One region of the Ensifer adhaerens genome, then DNA from elsewhere that is predicted to be linked to it. Evidence: riboswitches for the same ligand, from Rfam matches in the RefSeq annotation. Region 1 holds a riboswitch; the other holds the start of a gene.
The links. A riboswitch is a leader RNA that binds a small molecule or an ion and turns the genes downstream of it on or off. The one in region 1 is predicted to bind S-adenosylmethionine.

Region 1 (3,396 bases):
TGCTGATCGAGATCGAGGTCACTGCCCTTCGCGGCTGAAGACTTCTCGCCCAACCCCTCCTCAAATCGATTCCGATTTCGGCCAAGATGCGGTAGTCCATGGACTTCGCAGACGAGATGCTGAAACGGAAGACGCACATGCAATTCGAGGGCACCGCCGACTATATCGCCGACAAAGACCTGATGATCGCCGTCAACGCCGCGATCCGGCTGGAGCGGCCGCTGCTGGTCAAGGGCGAGCCCGGCACCGGCAAGACCGAGCTTGCCCGCCAGATTGCCGCAGCCCTTGGCCTCGAATTGATCGAATGGAGCGTCAAGTCGACGACCAAGGCGCAGCAGGGCCTCTACGAATACGACGCTGTCTCCCGCCTGCGCGACAGCCAGCTCGGCGACGAGCGCGTCAACGAAGTCCGAAACTATATCCGCAAGGGCAAGCTCTGGCAGGCCTTCGAGGCGGACCGCCGCGTGGTGCTTTTGATCGACGAGATCGACAAGGCCGATATCGAGTTTCCGAACGACCTGCTGCAGGAGCTCGACCGCATGGAATTCCATGTCTACGAGACCGGCGAGATGATCGGCGCCCGCCACCGGCCGATCGTCATCATCACCTCCAACAACGAGAAGGAACTGCCGGACGCCTTCCTGCGCCGCTGCTTCTTCCACTATATCCGCTTCCCGGACGCAGACACGCTCGCCCGCATCGTCGAGGTGCACTATCCCGGCATCCGCAAGACGCTGCTTTCAGCAGCGCTTGCCGCCTTCTACGACATACGCCAGGTGCCGGGCCTGAAGAAGAAGCCGTCGACATCAGAAGCGCTCGACTGGATCCGCCTGCTCGTCGCCGACGAAGTCGATCCGGCTGATCTGAGAGCCGATCCCAAGACCATGCTGCCGAAGCTGCACGGCGCGCTCCTCAAGAACGAACAGGACGTGCACCTCTTCGAGCGCCTCGCCTTCATGGCGCGCCGCGATCAATGACGCCCGACGCCCACAAGGTACTGATCTACGCCACCTGGCGAGAGCAGCTGCTGGTGTTCGACGAACCGGACTTTCCAGAGATCGAGCTGCAGGTACCCGGCGGTACGATGGAGCCGGGCGAAAGCCCGGAGACATCGGCCATACGAGAGTTTGTCGAGGAAACCGGGCTGACGCCGCCGGAGGCACTCACCCATCTCGTCACACAGGACTACCGCTACCCGAAGGACGGCAGGACGATCTGCCATCGGCGACACTACTTTCACGTCGCTCTCGCCGGCGAGCAGCGCCAGACTTGGGTGCATCAGGAAACGACGCCCTATGGCGGCGGTGAACCGATCCGCTTCCGGTTCTTCTGGCTCGGCCTCGACGAGGCTGACCGCCGGCTCGGTTATGGCATGCGGGACGCCTTGGATTTTCTGCGAATCCAGCGGATTGGCCCCTCACCCTAACCCTCTCCCCGCAGGCGGGGAGAGGGGACGCGACTTGGCGCAAGGTCACCTCAAGACGCTGCCGCCCGACGTGTGTGCTGTGAGCTGTTAGGTGGTATACGCCAACTGGGAAACGATCGGGCGCCGCAAGGCCCCTTCTCCCCTCCTGCGGGGAGAAGGTCGCGGCAGCGGGATGAGGGGCGGCCGGCCAAAGCACCCGAATCGTTTTTCTTGACCCCTGCATCCCACTCGCGCTATCAAATTCTCCGTGGTGATTTGGCCGGCCGGCTTGCAGCCACGTTAAACAAGTCGCTAAAGGGCCGAGGAAAGTTGGATTTCCGAGGACCGGTCGCGATCAATCGCCGCCGGTTTTTTTGTATTGATCGAGTGGAAGCCCATGCCCATCAAGATTCCCGATACGCTGCCCGCTTTCGAAACCCTCGTACATGAGGGTGTGCGGGTGATGACCGAGACTGTGGCGATCCGACAGGACATCCGCCCGCTCCAGATCGGGCTCCTGAACCTCATGCCGAACAAGATCAAGACCGAGATCCAGATGGCACGCCTGATCGGCGCCTCGCCGCTGCAGGTGGAATTGTCGCTGGTGCGCATCGGCGCCCACCGGGCGAAGAACACCTCGGAAGATCACCTGCTTTCGTTCTACGAAACCTGGGACGAGGTGAAGGGGCGCAAGTTCGACGGCTTCATCATCACCGGCGCGCCGGTCGAGACGCTCGAATACGAAGACGTCACCTATTGGGACGAATTGAAGCGTATCCTCGACTGGACGGAGACCAACGTCCATTCGACCCTCAACGTTTGCTGGGGCGCGATGGCGGCGATCTACCATTTCCACGACGTGCCGAAATATCCGCTGAACGAGAAGGCCTTCGGCGTCTACCGCCACCAGAACCTCAACCGCTCCTCGGTCTATCTCAACGGCTTCTCCGACGATTTCGCCGTCCCCGTCTCGCGCTGGACCGAGGTCCGCCGCGCCGACATCGACAAGGTGCCGAGCCTCGAAATCCTGATGGAATCGAAGGAGATGGGCGTCTGCCTCGTACACGAGAAGAAGGGCAACCGGCTCTACATGTTCAACCACGTGGAGTATGATTCGACCTCGCTGTCGGACGAATACTTCCGCGACGTGGATGCGGGCGTGCCGATCAAGATGCCGCACGACTATTTCCCGCATAACGATTCGACTCTGCCGCCGCAGAACCGCTGGCGCAGCCATGCGCATCTGTTCTTCGGCAACTGGATCAACGAGATGTACCAGACGACGCCCTATGATCTCGCGGAGATCGGCACCGGAAAACGCTGAGGTCAGATGTTCATCCCCTTCTTCCTCGAACTGAAGGCAGCGAAGGTCCCGGTCACGCTCCGGGAATTCCTGTCGCTGATCGAGGGGATGGAGGCGGGTATCGCCACCTTCGACGTCGAAGCCTTCTACTACCTAGCCCGCGCGGCGCTGGTAAAGGACGAACGCCATATCGACCGGTTCGACCGGGTGTTCCAGCACTGCTTTTCCGGCCTTGAAGCCGTCAACCCGATAGAAGCGGGTGAAGAGGCTGTCATCCCCGAGGACTGGCTGCGCAGGCTCGCGGAAAAACATCTGACCGAGGAAGAGAAGCGCCTGATCGAATCGCTTGGCGGTTTCGACAAGCTGATGGAAACCCTACGCCAGCGGCTGCGCGAACAGCAGGGCCGGCATCAGGGCGGCTCGAAATGGATCGGCACCGCCGGCACCTCGCCCTTCGGCGCCTATGGCTACAATCCCGAGGGCGTCAGGATCGGCCAGGACCAGTCGCGCCACCGCCGCGCCGTCAAGGTCTGGGACCGGCGTGAGTTTAGGGATTATGACGACACGGTCGAACTCGGTACCCGCAACATCAAGGTCGCACTGAAAAGGCTCCGGCGCTGGGTGCGCCAGGGTGCCGCCGACGAACTCGACCTCTCCGGCACGATCCGCGCCACCGCCGAACACGGCT
Region 2 (3,396 bases), 750 kb from region 1:
CCCCTGTTCCAGCGCCGGCAGGAGTTCCGCATAGGTCACGGCCTGGATCTGGCATTTGGCTTCGATGTCGAGCTCGCGGCAGATCTCGCGCACCAGATCGACGTGAAAGCCGGAGAGCTTGCCGGACTGGTCGATGAAATTGAACGGTGGAAAGTCCACCGTCGTCAGGAAACGCAGACGCGCCAGACCCGTGAGATCGGGCTTGGCGATGCGTTCGCGCGCATCGAATAGGATCGGCAGATCCTTCGGCTGCGCCGCCAACGGCGTTGCGATCAAGGACGCGCAGAGAGCGAACAGGGAAAGAAATCTCATGGGCAGCGGGCCGGCATGTCTCATGTGGCAGGGGCGGCCCTTAGAACCGCGGGATGATTCATCGAGCGGTAAAGTAACCGCCATCAAGGCAACTGGCCATAGGCCTCGCGCGAACGCGGCAAGAGAGGCTTCAGGAAGAATTGGAGCGGGTGATCGGGATCGAACCGACGACATCAAGCTTGGGAAGCTGGCGTTCTACCACTGAACTACACCCGCGATGCCTGCGAAATTTCCCGAACCGAGACGATCTGTCAAGGACCCTTGCGCGGTATCGCACGAGGGTCCCACGCAAAATCTCCTACTCGGCGCGGAAATGCTTCGAAAGCTTCAGGCCTTGCGCCTGGTAGTTGGAGCCGACGCCTAGACCATAGAGGCCCTCAGGACGTTCCAGCATGTGTTCATAGACGAGACGGCCGACGATCTGCCCGTGCTCGAGGATGAACGGCACCTCGTGGCTGCGCACCTCCAACACCGCGCGGCTGCCGGTGCCGCCGGCGGAGGCATGGCCGAAGCCCGGATCGAAGAAGCCCGCATAATGCACGCGGAACTCACCCACCAGCGGGTCGAACGGGGTCATCTCGGCGGCATAGAGCGGCGGCACATGCACCGCCTCACGCGAGACAAGAATGTAGAACTCGTCCGGATCGAGGATCAGCTCGTCGCGTCCACGGCTGTAGAGCGGCTCCCAGAAGTCGAAGATCGCGTGCTGCGCCTTCTTGTCGACGTCGATGACCGCGGTGTGATGCTTGCCGCGGTAGCCGATCAGGCCGTCCGGGCCAGTACCCTTGAGATCGATCGACAGCGCGATGCCGCCACCGCTGACATTCGGGCGCTCACTCGCCACCAGCACGTCGCTTTCATGCAGCGCGAGCAACTCCTGCTCCGACAGCAGCGACTGGCCCATGCGGAAGCGGATTTGCGAGAGCCGCGAACCGCGGCGCACGACGATCGGGAAGGTGCGTGGGCTGATTTCGAGATAGAGGGGACCGCTGTAGCCGGCCGGAATCTTGTCGAACTCCTGGGCGCGGTCGGTGATGACGCGGGTGAAGATGTCGAGACGGCCGGTCGAGCTCTTCGGATTGGCCGAAGCCGACATGTCCGAAGGTAGCGCCAGGCTCTCCATCAACGGCACGATGTAGACGCAACCGGTCTCCAGCACTGCGCCATCGGTGAGATCAACCACGTGCAGCTTCAAGCGGTCGAGCTTGTCCGCGACCAGATGGGACGGGCCGGGCATGAAGCTCGCGCGAACGCGGAAAGCCTTGGCGCCAAGACGCAGGTCGAGGCTTGCCGGCTGGATCTGATCGGCATCCAACGGCCTCTCGCTCTTCAGGCGCCCCGTTTCGAACAGCGCGGCAATCGCGCGGTCGGCCAAAATCCCAGTGTCGCGGCCCATTGCAGTCCTCTTTTCAGTTGCGAGACAAAACCAAACTACGGGAATTGACGCAAGCGCACCCTAGCAGTATTGAAGCTTTATCCCGTGGTGATTTGGCCGGTCGGCTTGCAGCCACGTTAAACAAGTAGCTAAAAAGGCCGGGTGTCAAACCGGCCCGTTTTCGCGGCCGGTTTTTTTGTTTTTGAAAGTGATCGTCACATGAGCAAAAACTGGCGCCCTGCAACGCAACTTGTTCACGGCGGAACCACCCGCTCCCAGCACGGAGAAACCTCCGAAGCGATCTTCCTCACCCAGGGCTTCGTCTACGAAACATCCGAAGCGGCAGAAGCCCGTTTCAAGGGCGAGACCGAAGGCTTCATCTACGCCCGCTACGGCAGCCCGACCAATGACATGTTCGAAAAGCGCATGTGCATGCTGGAAGGCGCCGAAGACGCGCGCGCCACAGCCTCCGGCATGGCTGCCGTTTCCGCGGCGATCCTTTGCCAGCTGAAGGCCGGCGACCACATCGTCGCTGCCCGCGCCCTCTTCGGCTCCTGCCGCTGGGTGGTGGAGACGCTGGCGCCGAAATACGGCATCGAATGCACGCTGATCGACGGCCGCGACCTCGCAAACTGGGAAAAGGCGATCCAGAAGAACACCAAGGTCTTCTTCCTGGAAAGCCCGACCAACCCGACCCTCGAAGTCATCGACATCGCCGGCGTCGCCAAGCTCGCCAACCAGATCGGCGCCAAGGTCGTCGTCGACAACGTCTTCGCCACGCCGCTCTTCCAGAAGCCGCTGGAACTCGGCGCCCATATCGTCGTCTATTCCGCCACCAAGCATATCGACGGCCAGGGCCGCTGCCTCGGCGGAGTCGTGCTTTCCGACAAGGAATGGATCAACGAGAACCTGCACGACTACTTCCGTCATACGGGCCCGGCGATGTCGCCGTTCAATGCCTGGACGCTGCTGAAGGGCATAGAGACTCTGCCGCTGCGCGTGCGCCAACAGACGGAAACGGCCCGCCGGGTCGCGGACTTCCTTGCGGAGCAGCCGCAGGTGGCCAAGGTCATCTATCCCGGCCGCAAGGATCACCCGCAGGCCGACATCATCGCCAAGCAGATGACCGGCGGCTCCACGCTCGTCGCATTTGAACTGAAGGGCGGCAAGGACGCGGCCTTCGCGCTGCAGAACGCGCTGGAGATCGTGCGCATCTCCAACAATCTCGGCGACAGCAAGAGCCTGATCACCCATCCGGCGACGACGACGCACAAGAACCTGACGGACGAAGCCCGCGAAGAACTCGGCATTTCCGCCGGTACCGTGCGCTTCTCGGCCGGCATCGAAGACAGCGACGACGTCGTCGAGGATTTCGCCCGCGCGCTCAAGGCCGTCAAAGCCTGAGGCAACGAAAGATGCGGCCGCCGCGACAGGACGGCGGCCGTCGATCCCCCGCGGCACTCATGCTCCGGCAGCGCTGCCATCCAAGGTGGCGTTACCAGCGGTGTCGAGGGCTCAAACAGCCGATCGGGATTCCCGCAAGCCATTGCCCAGGAATGGGTATGCACAATCTTGCCGTTATTCTTGACGAAACCATCTTGCTGTAGAATACCCTGGAAGACCTGAAGCAAGGTGTTGCCCATGTATCGCGCTTTGACCCGCGACATAGAAGTTACGGTGGAGCCGTACTATCTCGAAGAGCAGTCGGA

Region 2: it holds a riboswitch for S-adenosylmethionine, as region 1 does, so the genes downstream of both, LAC81_RS00750 (O-succinylhomoserine sulfhydrylase) here and metA (homoserine O-acetyltransferase MetA) in region 1, are expected to answer to the same signal.

Annotation. Positions count from the first base shown of each region.
Region 1 covers NZ_CP083349.1:3,598,330-3,601,725, forward strand. The annotation lists gene LAC81_RS17580 (RidA family protein) at 1-38, shown strand, start outside; gene LAC81_RS17585 (AAA family ATPase) at 138-977, shown strand; gene LAC81_RS17590 (NUDIX hydrolase) at 974-1,426, shown strand; SAM riboswitch at 1,664-1,741, shown strand; gene metA (homoserine O-acetyltransferase MetA) at 1,803-2,729, shown strand; gene LAC81_RS17600 (vWA domain-containing protein) at 2,736-3,396, shown strand, end outside.
Region 2 covers NZ_CP083349.1:161,672-165,067, reverse strand. The annotation lists gene LAC81_RS00765 (transporter substrate-binding domain-containing protein) at 1-312, opposite strand, end outside; tRNA gene LAC81_RS00760 (tRNA-Gly) at 454-528, opposite strand; gene LAC81_RS00755 (2'-deoxycytidine 5'-triphosphate deaminase) at 611-1,708, opposite strand; SAM riboswitch at 1,783-1,861, shown strand; gene LAC81_RS00750 (O-succinylhomoserine sulfhydrylase) at 1,907-3,091, shown strand; gene apaG (Co2+/Mg2+ efflux protein ApaG) at 3,329-3,396, shown strand, end outside.